One region of the Rossellomorea sp. LJF3 genome, then DNA from elsewhere that is predicted to be linked to it. Evidence: riboswitches for the same ligand, from Rfam matches in the RefSeq annotation. Region 1 holds a riboswitch; each other region holds the start of a gene.
What was found. A riboswitch is a leader RNA that binds a small molecule or an ion and turns the genes downstream of it on or off. The one in region 1 is predicted to bind cyclic di-GMP.

Region 1 (4,302 bases):
CATGAAAACAAAGATGAACTTGATAAACTCCTCCAAGTAGCCTACAACATTATATAGCCCTCTTTCCCTGAACACTTCTGGAGCAATACTCACGGCTAGAATCCCAATTAAACCGAGAATATAATAAAAGACGAACCTGATCGGAAACTTGAGATATTTCATACATTGAATCCCCCTTTATTCTCTTTTTCCTCAGTTTAATAGAAATGTAAAAATTTTTCAATTTTATTTCAAATCTGACAATTTGATAACAAAAAGAGTGACCCCGGTAAGTCAGAGTCACTCTTCAGGTCTAAGCCAATAATCGGCTCGGCTTTCCTAAATAAAAGCCCTGTCCAATCGTTATCCCTATTTCCCTTGCCACCTGCATATCCTGTTTTGTTTCGATCCCTTCTAAGACAATCAACGTATCACTTCCGTAAAATTGGTTGAAAAAAGAGAGGAACCGCTGTTTCTTTTCATCCTGTGCCAGGTTCATGGCAAAATAGCGGTCAAGCTTGATGATTTCCGGTTCATATTCAATGGATTTCTTGATTGAAGACGTCCCCTGCCCGAAATCATCAATCGCATACCACACACCATATTGCTTCAGTTCTTTCAAAGACTTTTTTAACAACGGATTCTGCCAAAGCTCTTCCGCACTGGACTCATTAATTTCAAGCACAAGTCGGCCCTTCATGCCAGGGTGGCGGTCCATAAGATCGGAAAAATAGGTGTGAAAGCTCGGGTGCAACATCGTGGTGATATAAATATTGAGAAACAGTTTACAGTCCTCGATCCCGTTTTCCGAAAAACTTTCAAGTGCTTTTGAAATGGACAGAGTATCCAGTTTGTACAAGATATTTGCCTTCATGGCCGATTGAAATACACTTTCGGGATTTTCATTATACTTATTTCGCAAAAGACCCTCATAAGCATAGAGGGTTCGATGTTCACCCATATCATATAATGGCTGAAAATCATGGTAGATAAAGTCGTCTTGGAAAATAGTAAAGATGTTCATAGGACCCCTATACTCTCTCTTTAGTTTTGGTCTTACCCACAAAAAAACCACACAAAAACGCATTATCCGCGTTCGCATGTGGTCGGTTGCGCTACTGGCTCCCCTAAATGTAAGCGCCCATCTATCATTTAGGTTCAAAGCCCCCAGTCGAATGGTCAGCTTATAAAGATATTTGTCTTATAAGAAAAATATACCACATAACTAGTACTTATGGGGTATATTTACTATAAATTATTTGAAAATTCATAAAGAGGGATCACCTTGAGACAAATGGATTACCACTAACCCAGAATCTCCATGGATAATCCCTGGCTTCCCCCGTGTTATCGATCCCTATTCTTTTCCCTGACGAAATGTTCTTAGGCTGATACCCCTCTGTAATCATGAGGGGCGGTTGTAAATAACTCCCCCCGTAATCCTCCATGGTAATGCCTAGAGCCTTCGTCAACTTTCCCGGCCCATTCGTCCAATTCTTCTTAACATGACCGGGGCGCCTCGCTTCCATAAGCTCCTGTCCATGGAGAGGCTCTACGGCTCTGATGAGGATCGCTTCAGGCTTCTCCCTTTCTCCGCTCACCACGTTGACGAGGCAGTGAGTATGCATGACGTATGTATAAATGCGGCCAGGTTCATGGAACATCACTTCCGTCCGCTTTGTGCGCCTGTTTCCGTAACTGTGGGCGGCCCTGTCTATCGGCCCCATATATGCTTCTGTTTCCACAATATAACCTGAAGCGATCCCTTCCTTTGTTTCTTTCACTAACACACACCCCAACAAAGATTTGGCAAGCTCCAGTGTCGGCTGTTCGTAAAAGGTTGGGGGCATAGGTGTACCTTCCATGATTTCACTTCCTTATCTACATTATCTAATCTATTTGTACCCTACCTTTGCTTATTTAAATCAGGAATCCACGATCGTCTCCTAAGGTAATGGCAGCGGATTCCCCGCTTCGATATTCTCGATTCCGACTACCCTACGCCTCTGGTCCCATTCAAAAATAATCCTATGGCTCATTGTAGTAGTCTCTCCACTGCATTAAAATAATAGTATCAATTGGAAAAACAAACCAAAGTGAGGGATTCGAATGAAGAACGCGTTTGCAGTTATTATTGCACTGCTTGCATTGGGGACGCTCTATGTCATCCTAAATGACAATACATCATTGTTTGCAAAAGAAAGTCAGTCAGGGGAACGGATTGAAGTGACGAATAAAATCAAACATATCGATCTGGATTTGGAAAACAGCGACACAAAAATCATACCCTCAGACAAAAGTGAAGTACAGGTCGATATAGAGGGAAAAGGGACGATGACATTGGCGGGGAACGGAGATACGATTGACGTTGCGGTCAAGCATAAATGGTATGAATGGATTGGATTCAATCGCAAATCAAACGTTACGGTTTATATTCCGAAAGAGTATAAGAACAGCATGGAAATCGACATCGGCTCCGGCAATTTCGTGATGGCGGGAGGATCCCATTCAAAGAAATGGAAGCTGGATGAACTGTCCATCGACATGGGATCAGGTAATATGGAGCTTGAAAACATCGAGACAAATGTGTTCGAACACGATGGCTCTTCAGGTGACCTGGTCGTCAACAGCTTCACAACAAAGGATGGAAAAGTGGAAATCAGTTCGGGGGATGTAGAATTATCAAACTTTGAAGGTCCCCTCGAAGGCGACTTATCCTCAGGGGAATTAACGGTCACCATGGACTCCTTAAAGGGAGACATGACATTCGATGTCAGCTCAGGGGGAGTGAAGCTTGACCTGCCGGAGAAAGCAAGCTTTAAACTGAAGGGGCAGGCGAGCAGCGGAGATATTTCCTGCAATCTTCCTCTAAAAGATCAAAAGATAGAAAATGGGGATATATCAGGGGTTGCAGGCTCAGGGCAATATACCATTGATGTTTCAGTATCCAGTGGAAATGTGGATATATATTAAAGAAGAGTGCCGGGAACATCCCGGCACTCTTTCAATTATTTATGATGGAATGGACATTTCCCTTCAATCGGCTCCACATCGTCCCCAATAAAATACTGCTTCCACTCACGGTGTTCAGGATCCCCGTAATGACTGATATTAGGATGCTTCGGTAAGCCGTCCCATTTTTCGACCCGCTCTCTTACTTTTTCCCTGGACATGATACCCCCCTTGGACGTACCCTCCAAACCTTCAAAAATCCTTCTTGGCTGAAATCCGAGTACTAAGCTATTCCCAAGATCCCTCGTCTTACGCTGCTTGTAGGCAGGAGCATTCCCAAACACGAAGAAAGGTTCCCCTGCAAAGGAAAAAGCCCACAAATGATGATCCGGATCCTCTGGATAATCTTCCGGCCAATCCTCCTTATCCTCACCATGGAGAAACTGCAGGATTCTCCAGAAATAATCCCTGTAATGAGGGACGGACCTCTCCTCCCTTTCAGGTTCCACAAATAAAAAGAAGCCGTGACGGATCAGACGCTCTCCTTCAGGTACATCAAACAAGTCGATGAACTCTTGAATCGTTTGGGGAAGATGCTCCCAATTGTCATGACTGATATAGGAATACCGAAGCTCACCCTTCTTCTCTCCGGTCATCCCGAAGTAACAAGGGAAAGTGCGGTCAGTTACAACCTCATGAAAGTTCTTATATTCTTCTATAACCCATTGAGGGACAATCTCAGGGTTTGTCATATCTTCTTTTGTCAGCAATAAACTGTTCGTTGTCAATTCTTCCACCTCAAATTTATGTCAATGGTATGCTCTTCCCGAATTGTGACAGGTTAAAACAATTACCGACAAAAAACACCTTATTTCTTATTTCCATCATTAAAAAAGGTAAAGCGGAATCCGCTTTACCCTTTCTTTACCTCCGCCCCTAATTCCACTCCAAGTGCCACGATCGATTGATTGATCCTCCACACATAGTAGAAATGGTGAATAAGGTCCATCTGGGACTTACGCCAGCTCGGAGCCTGGGTTTCAATTCTTTCCCGCTCCGGGCTTAAATCCCACATAACGGGAGCACTTCCCTGTTCTTTTAACAATTGTCGAAGTGTCTCGATGTTTTGAGAGATTTTTTCTTCTGTTTCTGAAAACGCACTGCTAAGCTCCTCTGAAACCGTTGCCGGCACCTTTCGATGGGAGGAAGCAAGCAGGTGCTTTGCGTAATAATTAATGGCCGTCACCACTGTGATCCAGCGCCCGACTCCCGACCTCGTCAAAGATCCAGGTCTTTGCAGAAGCGATTGTGCCTCATCCTTGATCGCCTGAAGCTTCTGATCCAGATCAAATGCCTGATCTGTCAATGCTT
Region 2 (4,302 bases), on a different contig from region 1:
AGGACCGATCGGTAAAGGAAAAGGTGTGGCAACCGTTGATGGTGAAGTTGCCTGTGAGTTAGAGATGATGTTCGCTCTTGGTGATAAACAAGAGTGATCCCATATGGAAAACCGGGTTTGGTGTGATTGATTTCACGTCAAACCCGGTTTTTTTAACTCGAAAAAATGATTTATATGCAAGTTAATTCTTTTTCCGGGAAAGCTAACAAAAGACCAACGTAACGGTCTTACATTAACCAACATCGAAAGGAGCCATGCATCATGAGCAAAAAGTTACTATCGGTCCTTGGTGGATCTGCACTTGCCGCTTTCCTTCTTGTAGGATGTAACGCCAACCAGGAGCCTCCTCCGGAAGACGAAGCGCCAGTGGAAGAAAACGACAACATGGATGAGAATAACGACATGAACGACAACGGGGATATGAATGAAGAGAACTACCCTGAGTCAGAAGACAAGAACAAGCAAGGCGATAAAGATGCAGCGAAGGATAACAACACACCTGAAGAAGATGCTGTAGAAGATGATATTGATATGAAGGATAAGGATAATAAGGACGAGTAATGAAGAGCGCAGAGGCTATTTTAGCTTCTGCGCTTTACTCTATTCTTCGGGCATTAATGATGTAACGTTCTGTGGTGCTTGAAAGATATTCAAATGGATAACAGGTGGAAAGGGTTAAAACTTCTTGAGGAGCAGTAGACTTTAGCACAGAGAGGTCTGTTTCTTTCACGATAAGTGTTTCGTAAATCTCATATGTGTGTGTACCAGCCTTCATTTTTATTGTTAACTTGTCTCCGTTTTGAAGTGTCCCCATTTTTTTGAATACTGTATCACGGTGACCGGCAAGGAAGATCCGGTCTTGTTGATTGGGGAGTTTGGTTGTTGAGTAATGTCCTACCCCACGCTCTAATTCAGATTCGTCCGTCCCTTCAATAATTGGCATTTCCTTATTTAACTTGGATATTTGTAAAATACCGATAATGTCTCCTGGATTAAATGAATACTGGGAAGCTGGAGAATGAAGTTGATTCTTTTCTTCTAATTCAGAAATGACCGTCTGTGCTTTTGATAATGCTTTTTCTTCGTTCATATTAATAGTAATCAAAAGATAAGAAGAATAAATTAGTAAAGCACTTCCACTTACCAGTAGGCTAATACTAATTATCTTTAAAACGAGTCCTTTCAATATTGTTCACCCTTTTAAATTGAGTAAATTGAATGAATTCCAAAAATTCCTGTTTGGTCAGACCTTCCTCAATAGCCATTTTCACTAATTGTAACCAGTCATCATCTATACCAGTCCTATAGCAAAGTAAGTGATTTGATGATATGCCAAGTGCATCAGAAATTTTTTCGAGTACCTGTATACTTGGGTTTTTTTGTATCCCTCTTTCTATCGAACTTAGGTATGATTTGGAAATTCCTGATTTAGTTGAAAGTTCAATAATAGTTAACCCTCTTTTCTCCCGCAAAATTTTTATTTTATCACCTACCAATTATCTCAGTCCTTTGTTTGTTTTAATTTCATTATATAGAACAATTGGTTTTTTATAAATAACGAAATACTAAGATATTTAAAGAAATTTCCATTAAATAAGCTTGAACAATATATTTTAAAGAAATTTAAAGGTTTTAAAGGACTTTAGACTTTGGAAATAGAAATATATACTAATCAAAATGTTCTATAAAAAGAACAAATAGTAAATTTTTAACAAAAGGGAGATAAGTGAAATGTACAAAAAAATTTGCAACCGCTGTACGAGACCATCGTTTAGTAGTTCTGAGAATGGTGAATGGCTATGCCCATCTTGCGGAAATAATTTGACTGAATCCCAATTTTATAAAGCGACATTATTTCAAAATATAACTCAAAGTGAAACATCCATTAAAAAGTTAGAAAAATACAAAAATTAAAATAACTAACATCTTAAAATTCGACATTTTTTTCTAATTAACAGATAGATTCAAAAAAACCGGGATTTAATTTTGAAAAAAATGTAAAATAATAGGTATATTTGTAGTATTTAAGGGTAAAGTATTATTGTCAGAAAAGACAAAAAACAACAAGATGTTAAAAATAAATAATTTATAATGGAATTAGTTATATAAAACATAAATGTCAGATAAAGGCAAACCTATTGAAAAATGGGGACGCAAAGTCTCGGGTCTAAGGTAAAAGTTAACGTTTCACAAGAGATTGCTCTGGAGCTAACTTATTACTATGACGGCTGGATTGCCTGGAATACATATTGTATTTTGGGAGGAGAAATTTATGTCAAATCGTGAACTTGATCCAGAATGGATGGAACTCATTAAACAAGCTTTAAATGCGGGGATTTCTAAAAAGGAAATCAGGGAATTTCTCCACCAACAAAATGAAGAGATGAAGGCTAAGTACGAAGTGATTTAATATAAATAAAGTCTTGCGAATCAATCGCAAGACTTTATTTATTGTCTAATTTCCACTTATTAAATTCGATAAATTCACGGAACTGTTCTTTAGTAATTCCCGAATCCATTGCTTCTTCAGCAATCTTGAGCCATTCATGGTCAATATTTTGGTCATCCGGTTGGTCATAAAGTAAAGCATCCAAAGGAATTCCGAGAGCACTTGAAACCTTTTCAAGGAATTGAATGGATGGATTTTGTTGAAGGTTACGCTCGATAGAACTTAAATATGATTTGGCAATCCCTGCTTTTTCAGCCAATTCTGTCATGGACATTCTTTTTTCTTTTCGATATTTTTTTACTCTTTCTCCAATCATTGAGCACACCTGCCTAAGAACTTCATGTAATAATGTATAATCGCTGATAAATTAATTATAGCAAACAGCTAATTCATGCTCTATATAAAGTTTACATAATTTCGTATAATTAAACGCTCGGCTTTGCCGTTGCCGGAATCCTTGGCTTAGATACCATCTTCTCACGGAACTCCCGAACGAGCTCATCCCCGGAATAGCCTTTCTGCACCAGGTCATCAAGCAGGATCTCCGCATATTCATTCCGTTGTTTCTTCAATTTCCCTTCAAACATGATGCTGATATGTTCATCCATTTCCTTGATGCAACGGATGGAAGTCATGAAGGCAGCGGGATCATTGGCTGCATGGGAAATCACGACCTGGATTTCCAAATCGTTTTTACTTTGCTGGGCCTTTTGAAAAAATTCGATGTATTCATTCGACATATATGTTTCGACAAGCCATGTTTTCTGACCGTCTTCTTTATTGATGATCAGACCGTCCACAAGCTCAAAGTCATGCAGTTCCTCGTCCTCCAATACTTGAAGGGAAATCACTTTAAAGGTTTTCATGAACGAACATCTCCCATTTAAAGGTTTTATCAAATTATATCACAGGCCGAATTGTTTTCCCTAATACAATTGCCGGTGAAAAAAATGACGAAAGATGCAATTTTGTGTTTTTAACCATGTTTTTAATGAAAAAGGGGAAAATCTCCCTAGGCGAATTTCGGAAATTCAAGCCATTTTTGTCTCGAATTTCGGAAATTCACGATTTTACAAGAGTTGCAGTTCGGATGTAAGATGATTACACCTTAACAGAAAGGAGGAAACGAACTAAAGTGATCAACCAAGTGACCCTGGTGGGAAGGCTGACGAAAGACCCGGAAGCGAGAAAAACGATGGAAGGAAAATCAGTACTTAGCGTGACGATCGCCGTGAACCGGCCTTATAAGAACCAGCAAGGCCAAATCGATGCCGATTTTGTACTCTGTACGATTTGGAACCGTGCAGCGGATAATACGGAGAAATACTGCAGGAAGGGTTCCGTCGTTGGGGTGACGGGACGCATCCAGACACGTTACTTTGAAAATGATCAAGGAAAGCGCACCTATATCACAGAAGTCGTCGCTGAAAACGTCCGGTTCCTGGACAGTAAGCAGGCGTCCCCGGTATCTGAACCAAGCAAGAAGGAACCAATCGAGTTGCCGTTTTAATATTTTTAAAGGGAGATGGAGTTGTGGCCACACTGCAAGAACTTGAACAAAGAGTCGATCGACTGGAAAAAATGACGGAAGACTTCATTAAAAAAGTAGCAAGAGTCAATGTCGAAAACTTCTACTTATCTCAACGGGTTACAGCCCTTGAACAAGGATACGAATATCCAAACCCGGTTTTAAAAACCTCATCTTGATTCTTTATAACCCTCAACCAGATCTCATTCCATAAGCAGCAATCCAACCAACCTATAAGCAATGTCTCAAAGTCCAATGGTCACCCGCAAGATGCCCCAGATTTGCCTCATCAGACATAAACATGTGCAGCGGTAAGTAAGTGAAC
Region 3 (4,302 bases), on a different contig from region 1:
TTGGAAGCAACCTTGGAGAAAAAAGAAAAATGGGACGCACTTGAGGAAGTCCAGTCCATTGCGAATCTGGCAAACATTCATTATATCAGACAGAAAGAGCCCCTCGGGTTGGGCCATGCCGTCCTTTGTGCACGCTCCTTCATTGGGGATGATCCCTTTGCCGTCATGCTGGGGGATGATATGATCCTTTCTGAACAACCGTGTGTCAGTCAGCTGATCGAATCCTTTAATGAGTTTCAAGCACCTATCATCGGGGTCCAGAAAGTGAAGGATGAAGAAGTATCGAAGTACGGGATCATCAGCCCTTTCCCAACGGAAAAAACCGAAGAGAATCCTATTCATCGCATCCGGGGGTTGGTTGAAAAACCCCTTCCACATGAAGCTCCTTCTAATCTGGCAATCATGGGAAGATACATTCTAACTCCTGAAATCTTCTCTTACTTAGAACGCTTGCAAGTCGGGGCGGGCGGAGAGTTCCAGTTGACCGACGCGTTAAATCACTATAATCAAGAACACTCTATGTATGCCAAAGTATTCGACGGGGACCGCTATGACATCGGAGATAAGTTCGGCTTCATTAAAGCAACGATTGAATGTGCGATGAGAAGGCCGGAACTGCAATTGCCTTTGATGTCATACCTGAAAGAGCTGCTTGAAAAGGTGGAATCGGAATGAATATAACAGTAGTTGGCGCCGGCTATGTCGGTCTTGTCACAGGGGCTTGCCTGGCGGAGATTGGTCACCACGTTATTTGTCTGGACTCGAACGGGGAAAAAGTGGAGGCGTTAAAGAAGGGTGAATCCCCTATCTATGAGCCTGGATTGAAAGAATTACTGCAAACGAACATCCAATCCGGCCACTTGTCCTTTACCACAGACTATCACGCTGCCTGCAGGAAACCCGAAGTCATCATCATTGCCGTGGGAACCCCTTCCCGTCCGGATGGTTCTGCCGACCTGTCTTACCTTCAGGATGTCGCGGAAAACATCGGCTCCCATGCCCGGGAAACCGGCACGGTTGTGGTGACAAAGAGCACCGTTCCTGTGGGAACCAATCGCAAGGTGAAATCCTGGTTGGACTCTCATTCTTCCTCAGCCGTCACGTTCAGAATTGCTTCAAATCCTGAATTCCTGAGAGAGGGTTCCGCCATTCATGATACGTTCAACGGTGACCGGATCGTCATCGGTACGGATGATGAAGAGACGGCCAAAAGATTAGAACATATGCTCGCACCGTTTGGGGTACCGGTTTTACACACCTCGATCGAAAGCGCTGAAATGATCAAATATTCCTCTAACGCCTTTTTAGCAACCAAGATCAGCTTCATCAATGAGATCGCCAATTTATGTGAAAAGCTAGGAGCGAACGTAGAGGATGTGGCGAAAGGAATGGGCATGGATCAGCGCATCGGCTCTTCGTTTCTACAGGCCGGCATAGGCTACGGGGGCTCATGCTTTCCGAAAGACACGAATGCCCTCGTTCAAATGGCAGGGGAAATGGAGCACGAGTTCGAATTATTGGAATCCGTCATCCACGTAAATGCCAAACAACAAGTGAAATTGGTTCAAATGGCTAAAGAATGCATCCATGATCTAAAGGGGAAGCGGGCAGGGATATTAGGCCTTTCTTTCAAACCAAACACAGATGATATCAGAGAAGCCGCTTCCTTGGAAATGATCAAACAGTTACTGGATGAAGGGGTCACAGTAACGGTATATGACCCGGTGGCCATGGAAAAAGCTAAGTCTGCCCTTGGGTCCACCGTGAGGTTCGCAGTCGATTGCTTCGATGCCATCGAGGATCAGGACATGTTGTTCATTGCGACCGAATGGGAAGAGTTTAAAGTGTTACGGTTGAAAACCATCGCCAGGCTCATGAAAACCCCCTTCCTCTTTGATGGTCGTAATTGTTTTTCCCTGGAAGAAGCGAAGGATGCCGGAATTCATTATTATTCCATCGGCAGACCTGCTGTCACTCCTATCACTATGAAAAAACCTCATTCCTGTGAATGAGGTTTTTTCATTACAATATGACATTTGATTCAACAGGAATACCGATCGTAAAGGTCGTCCACTCATCATTCGACCGGCAGAAGATATCCCCGCCATGTTTTTCAATCAGCTTTTTACAAATATAAAGGCCGATCCCCGTCCCGAGGTCCTTCGTCGTGTAAAAAGGCTCAAAGATCGCTTCGATGGTTTCTTCTTTGATCTGGGGACCATTGTTGGAAATCATGAGATTCGTCCTGCCCTCTTTCACATCACAGGAGACATTGATCTGCCTGTGCCCGTCCACTTCTTGAAGGGCATCGATGGAGTTCATGATGAGGTTGAGAAATACCTGTCTTAACTCATCACGATTTCCGAGCACCCTGATATCAGGCTCACATTCGAAGTGAATCGATACATCCCCGTCCAGAAGACTCGGATACAGGAACTCGATGGTCTCTTCCAGATGATCGGTCAGGAGGATTTCTTCCCTTGTACTATCGATCAAGTCTTTTCTCGATACGTGGAGGAATTGAGAGATGCGGTAATTCAATTGTTCGAGCTCATGCTGCATGATATCCAGGTAGGGGAGATCAGGGTAGCCGTTCTGCAGGAGCTTGGTGAAGCCGATGATGGACGTCAGGGGGTTCCGGAATTCATGAACGAAGCTTGAACTCATCTGACCCAGGATCGTCAATCGTTCCTTATGGGTCTGATCGATATACAGTTCCTTCTCCTGGAGCTGCTGCTCTTTGATTTCCGTATATTTTCTGACGGCAAGATAGGAAAAGCGGTCAAATAGCGAATTGATATCTTCAATCAATGGCTGCAATTCCCGCAGTTCGATCCCGGAATTACTTACCCATTTGATGATGATGCTCTTACCTATATTCACGTTATATACAAATTCGCTGATATTCACGTTGGCATTGACACGTTCAAGGGCTGTCTTGTTGGCAAGTGTGGTGATTTCTTCTTCCGTGAGGGGCATGAGGATTGCACGCTTCACTAATTGAAACATCTTCACACCGTTGTTCAGCACTTCTTCTTTATATAAATCATTATCTGAAATGACGATACTCTTGCGCCAATTATGTAGAAATTCGTCTGAATGATCTTCCAGGTATTGAATCAGCATGGTTGAAGCAGTAGTCATTGAGTGGCATTCCCTTCATTCCGGTTATGGTCGAAATATTTGTTGTTAATATCATAACAGAAAATCAAGGGCAGGATGATAGTCATTTGACAATTCAGGGAATTAAGAGGGTAACAATGAACCGGAAAAGAAAGAATATGCGTTAAATGGGGATTAATCAATGTGCTTGGAGCGCTTTAGGTAGTGGAAATATTCATCTAAGAATAACTGCGTACACGGTAACTGGCTGGCATCGTCTCTACGACGGAAGCCCCTGTAGCTTTGCGTCACCATTTTTCAATGGGTTTGCCTTTATCGTACGCTTTTTTAGAAGTATTTAAAATATTGGTTTTAGAAAATACGTTTCCTTGGTTTTTGGAAGACTTTCATAAAGATACTATTTTCTTCTGATCGGAAAATTTTAATTCCTACTATCTTTAATGGTGTCCATATCTCTTTCATATAATATCCCGGCATTGACTATACCCCCTTTTTAAAAATTCAAATCCTAGAAATAACAGAAATTACTTATATTTACATTATAAAAGAAAAATCAGAATAGTCTATCACTTAGAGGAAAATTCTTATCGACAAGTTTTTCAATGGAGGGACGAACCTCCACGGGAGGTCCGTCCCTCGAATTACATGAGTCCTTCTGTCAGGATTTTGACGATGAGAGGTCCCAGGGATACGATGAAGATGGAAGGGAAAATGAAGAATACCATGGGAAAGAGCATTTTGACAGGGGCTTTCATGGCCTGCTCCCTGGCGGATTCCCTCCTCTGTTCCCGGATTCGGATGGTCAGGTTTCGGATGACCTTGGACATTCCCACGCCTAGATAGTCGGCTTGGATCATGGTGGTCAACGTACTTTGCAGGGAATCGGAAGGGACCCTCATCCTCAGTTCATAGAACGCTTCCCTTCTTGATTTTCCTCGTTTCATGTCTTCGAGAACGAACATGAATTCCTCGGAGAGCGGTCCTTTCTTCTTTTGGCAAACCGTTAAGATAGCGGCATCCAATCCTAGCCCGGCCTCGATCAATAGGTTCACTGTATCGAAGAAATCAGGCATTTCCCTGTTAATCTCGGCAATTCTCCGCGTCCTTTTTTTACTTAAGTAGAATGTGCAGTATTGAAAGCCAAGAAAGAAAACGCCAAATGCCAGAAGCATCGTCATC
Region 4 (4,302 bases), on a different contig from region 1:
TGTCCCGAGCCGGAGTGCCAATGTTTTCGCCCCTCGGCATGTGAGCCAAGCTTCAAATGGACTTAAGTTGGAACCGATGTTGACGACCTTTTCCCTTGCCTTTTTCACAAGCTCTTCTTTTCCGACCACGACTCCTGCTGTGATATCGCTATGCCCGCCGATATACTTCGTAGCGCTGTGAGCGACCAAATCGACCCCTTCGAGGAAGGGCTGACGCAGAAATGGAGTGGCGAATGTATTGTCGATCATCGTTTTCAGATTGTACTTTTCGGCAAGAGCTACCATTCTAGCAATATCCTCTACTCGCATAAATGGATTGGTCACCGTCTCACTGTAGAGAAGTTTCGTCTCGGGAGTGAGGGCTTCCTCGATTTCTTCCTCACTCGTAAAATCAACGAATGATGTGGAAATGCCGAATGATTTCAGCTCTTCTTTCAGCATGTGGAAAGTGCCTCCGTATAAATCCTCCGCTGCGATAATATGGTCTCCCGCCTGGACAACGGAAAGGATTCCGACGAGGATCGCCGACAAGCCGGAAGACGTGGCGACACCCGCAGGCGCTCCTTCAAGATCTGCTACCATCTTCCCAAGCTCATCCGTGTTGGGATTGCCCGTTCTTGAATAGAGATAAGGGGATTTCCCCTCATAGAAACCCTCAAGCTCCTCCAGAGACGCAAAAGAAAAAGCAGACGTCTGGTAGATCGGTGTTGTCTTACTGCGGATTTCCTCTGTTCCTTTCAACTGACTATGTACGACCTTGGTGGTGAATTTCATTTCCCTGTCATCCTTCCTGAATCTATGTATTTTTAAAAGTGTATCATATTCAGAAGATTGTGAGGAGTATGAGGTTCTGGATAAAGAAAAAGAACCCGTCGCATTAGTGCAACAGGTTCTAATCGTCAGACGTTTTCTAAACACCCGATCAGGCGTTTTTCTATATCCGACGCCAACCGCTTCAATTCATCGTTATCCACCATTTCAATCAGCTTGCTCGGCTTTGCCATACCGATCTTCGTCGTTCCCTCTTCGGTATATACCGTCACTTTACAAGGCAGGAAATAACTGACGAGCATGCTTTCTTCCAGTACCTTTTTCGCTTCGTGGGGGTTACATACTTCCAGGACAACGACTTCTTCGTTAAAATCCAGCCCTTTATCCTGAAGCTTGGCGGCCAGGTCAAGATTCCACAGAACCCCGAAGCTTTCTTCTTTCAAGGCTGCCTCTACTGCGGATACCGCATCCTTCACAGTCATTGAAACGTCTTTTGTGTAGTGGAACATATGGATCCTCCTTTTTGAATCATGTTTAATTATACCTCACAGCGTATGTATTGAAACGTACTGTCAGAGGTCCGTCCCTCCCATTATTCCATCCCTCTGACCATTTTACCCATCATTTCTTCGTTCATGGGGCCGACGATTTTGTGCTGGATGAGGCCGTTTGTGTCGATCATGTAAGTGGTTGGGATCGTGAATGCCCGGTATTCGTCACCGATATCTCCTTTTTCATCCATGAGAATAGGGAAGGTGAGTTCGTAGCCGTCGACAAATTGCTGGACTGCCTTCTCCCCATCATCCTGTGAGGTCAAGTTGACGGCAAGGATTTCGACATTTTCTTTTTTCGCGTTTTTTTCATAATACTGTTCCATATGGGGCATTTCCGCTTTACACGGCGGGCACCAGGTGGCCCAGAAATTCAGGATCACTTTCTTACCCTTATAGTCGGAGAGCTTGACTTCTTCACCATCTAAAGTGGTCAAGGCAAAGTCCGGTGCACGATCCCCTTTAGTGAGTCCCAGCTTGGCATCAGACAGATCCATGGACTCTTTGGCCAACTGTTCAGCCTCTTCCCTTGCCTTTTTTTCCTGTTGATCCTGAAACAAATTCACCAGGAATATCCCGATCAGCAGGGCAACGATCGCCAGAGCAAAATTTCGTTTATTCAATGTTCGTTTTCCACCTTCCGTTGAAAAAAGATAAGGTAAACCATCACGGTGAGATACGTCCAGGTGACAGTGTTAAACACAAAGCCTCCATGAATGGATTGGTATAGCAATTGAAGAAAGGTGAACACAGTCACTAACTGTACGGCCCAGATATCGCGGTCATTTTCCTTTTTCAATAAAAATAAGATAAGTGTACCATTGATGATAAATTGGAATACCCCTGCAAGAACATCAAATTGGAGCAAATGAACGACAAGTTCAAAGAAAACGACCGTGCACATCCAGGCAATGACCAGGTGAGACGTCCTATCCGCCCTTTTAACGAATATGTATAAAAGCACTGTCAGCAAGCCTAACCAATACCCCCACCTGCCACCATTGAAATAAAGGATCGTAATGGGATGTTCGATGACATTTTGAAAATCAACGACAATGACACTCAGCTTCCAGATGATCAAAAAGTAAAAAATACCATTTGAATACCAGTCGCTAGCCTTCCGATTCCAGAAGTAGAGGAAAAGAAATGTCAAAATGAACGAGGCGATGATCGCTCCCCAGGTAGATGGGAAAGTAAAGGAGCCTATGGTGTACCATCTTTCATCCATTCGATTCTACACCTTTCATAGCGGTTTCTTCCAACTGGATCATTCCGATTCCTCTGTCCGAACATACCCTGTTATGTATTAAGTATCTTTAAATTCCACTCATTAATCAAGTGATTTACTCATAGTGTATCCCTTAGTGTAATGATTACAGACAGCGAGAGTGCTCTTGTTCCGGCAAAAAAGGATCCCTCTCTGAAGGATCCTTTCATATACGACATGAAAAATATGTTCCCCCTGGGAAGGGATCTAAATCTTAAGCTGCTCTCAACCCTTCCAGGATGAGCATGAAGTATTTGACGGTATCTCCACCGCGTTCATTGATGATGTCAATGTCTACTAATATCCTCTCGACTTCTTCAGCACCTATCCGGTCTATCAACATATCACTAATATCTTCTGCAGTATAATCTTTTACATATGTAAATCTTAACGCTGTGCGGTTTCTTCGGCAAAAGCTTCGCAGCTGCCTTTTTATATCACTTAATTCCAACTTCATCACCCTTATAGCAGATTCAAATCACACTGAAACGAACATACAATCAAAAAATGCCCACCAAAAAGGCAGGCTTAAATGAGTACTAGATTTACGTTCGAATTAGTATTCATTGTATCCATTGTTTTCGGTAACCCGGCGATCATTATTTTAAAAAAATAGAAGACCCGTGGTTTTGCGTCCTAATTTTTCAATTAGTTTGCCTTTTTCGAAAATTTACATGAGTATAATAGTCATTATACTAGAAAAAAGAAGTGATGAAAACACTATTCCGTAATATTCATCCGATTTAAGAAGAATACAAGAATCGTTCATCTACAATAGTAATTAATAAAGTCCCCGCCTTAATCGAAGCGGGGACTAGTTTATTAAAAGTTAATATATTGACGTGGGTTTACAGCATTAGCATGCGATGCACTCCATGAACCTCTGTATAGTTCAAAGTGTAAATGCTGTCCGAATGAGTATCCTGTGTTACCCATGTAACCGATTTGGTCACCTTTATTTACTGCTTGTCCAGTGCTCACTAGTGAAGAAGACATATGAGCATACACAGTGGTATACATTTGACCGTTGATAGAGTGCGTGATGTACACTACGTTACCATAGCTTGAGCTATAGTGACTCTTAATGACATAACCATCTGCTGCTGCAGAGATTGGAACACTTCCTCGTGCCGCAATGTCTGTACCATAGTGGAAACGGCTCTCACCGTTTAACGTATCCCAGCCGAAGTTTGTTGTGATCGTTCCGGATGCTGGCGCCGTCCATGCTCCTGCACTTACAGGTGCACTTGGGGCTGCTGCCGGAGCTGCTGCTGCAGATGCAGATCCACCGCTGCTGCTTGATGTCGCCTGTTTTTGTGCTGCTGCACGCTTCGCTGCTTCTGCTTCCGCCTGGCGCTTCCGTTCGATTTCCCGCTGGCGGGCTAATTCCGCAAGACGTGCTTGTTCAGCCTGGATTTCACCTTCAAGCTGATGCTCCATTTTTGAAAGTTCATCTGATTCTTTCTCAAGATCGGCTTTTTCTACTTTTAATGATGCCTGTTGAGCTTCAAGCTGTTTGAATAGTTCAGCTTTTTTAGCCTTTTGACTATTAAGGTCTTGTTTTAAAGATTCAAGATTTGCTTTGGAAGACTCAAGATCCGCAAGCTCTTTTTCTACTTCCGCTTGCTTCTTCTCTAATTCCTCTTGATCACGTTTTTGTTCGTCCATGATCTTTTTGTCTGCACTTACAATTGTATTCACTGCTGTAACACG

Region 2: another riboswitch for cyclic di-GMP. It lies ahead of V8G47_RS18915 (anti-repressor SinI family protein); the one in region 1 lies ahead of V8G47_RS17630 (EAL domain-containing protein).
Region 3: another riboswitch for cyclic di-GMP. It lies ahead of V8G47_RS08855 (HAMP domain-containing sensor histidine kinase); the one in region 1 lies ahead of V8G47_RS17630 (EAL domain-containing protein).
Region 4: another riboswitch for cyclic di-GMP. It lies ahead of V8G47_RS09205 (hypothetical protein); the one in region 1 lies ahead of V8G47_RS17630 (EAL domain-containing protein).

What each region holds. Positions count from the first base shown of each region.
Region 1 covers NZ_JBANLY010000023.1:37,051-41,352, forward strand. Annotated here, with positions in the region: gene V8G47_RS17625 (ABC transporter permease subunit) at 1-162, opposite strand, end outside; gene V8G47_RS17630 (EAL domain-containing protein) at 293-1,081, opposite strand; cyclic di-GMP riboswitch class II at 1,075-1,155, opposite strand; gene V8G47_RS17635 (DNA-3-methyladenine glycosylase) at 1,260-1,844, opposite strand; gene liaG (LiaG family protein) at 2,089-2,952, shown strand; gene V8G47_RS17645 (YqcI/YcgG family protein) at 2,988-3,683, opposite strand; gene V8G47_RS17650 (FUSC family protein) at 3,845-4,302, opposite strand, start outside.
Region 2 covers NZ_JBANLY010000029.1:418-4,719, reverse strand. Annotated here, with positions in the region: gene fabZ (3-hydroxyacyl-ACP dehydratase FabZ) at 1-97, shown strand, start outside; gene V8G47_RS18930 (hypothetical protein) at 262-561, shown strand; gene V8G47_RS18925 (class D sortase) at 596-1,186, opposite strand; gene V8G47_RS18920 (helix-turn-helix domain-containing protein) at 1,158-1,496, opposite strand; cyclic di-GMP riboswitch class I at 2,119-2,241, shown strand; gene V8G47_RS18915 (anti-repressor SinI family protein) at 2,273-2,410, shown strand; gene V8G47_RS18910 (helix-turn-helix domain-containing protein) at 2,445-2,765, opposite strand; gene V8G47_RS18905 (YwpF-like family protein) at 2,875-3,315, opposite strand; gene V8G47_RS18900 (single-stranded DNA-binding protein) at 3,585-3,959, shown strand; gene V8G47_RS18895 (hypothetical protein) at 3,983-4,156, shown strand.
Region 3 covers NZ_JBANLY010000007.1:22,103-26,404, reverse strand. Annotated here, with positions in the region: gene galU (UTP--glucose-1-phosphate uridylyltransferase GalU) at 1-675, shown strand, start outside; gene V8G47_RS08860 (UDP-glucose dehydrogenase family protein) at 672-2,012, shown strand; gene V8G47_RS08855 (HAMP domain-containing sensor histidine kinase) at 2,023-3,144, opposite strand; cyclic di-GMP riboswitch class I at 3,359-3,444, opposite strand; gene V8G47_RS08850 (type II secretion system F family protein) at 3,765-4,302, opposite strand, start outside.
Region 4 covers NZ_JBANLY010000007.1:100,425-104,726, reverse strand. Annotated here, with positions in the region: gene V8G47_RS09225 (trans-sulfuration enzyme family protein) at 1-774, opposite strand, end outside; gene V8G47_RS09220 (DUF302 domain-containing protein) at 900-1,280, opposite strand; gene V8G47_RS09215 (redoxin domain-containing protein) at 1,364-1,945, opposite strand; gene V8G47_RS09210 (hypothetical protein) at 1,942-2,550, opposite strand; gene V8G47_RS09205 (hypothetical protein) at 2,804-3,040, opposite strand; cyclic di-GMP riboswitch class I at 3,170-3,257, opposite strand; gene V8G47_RS09200 (murein hydrolase activator EnvC family protein) at 3,412-4,302, opposite strand, start outside.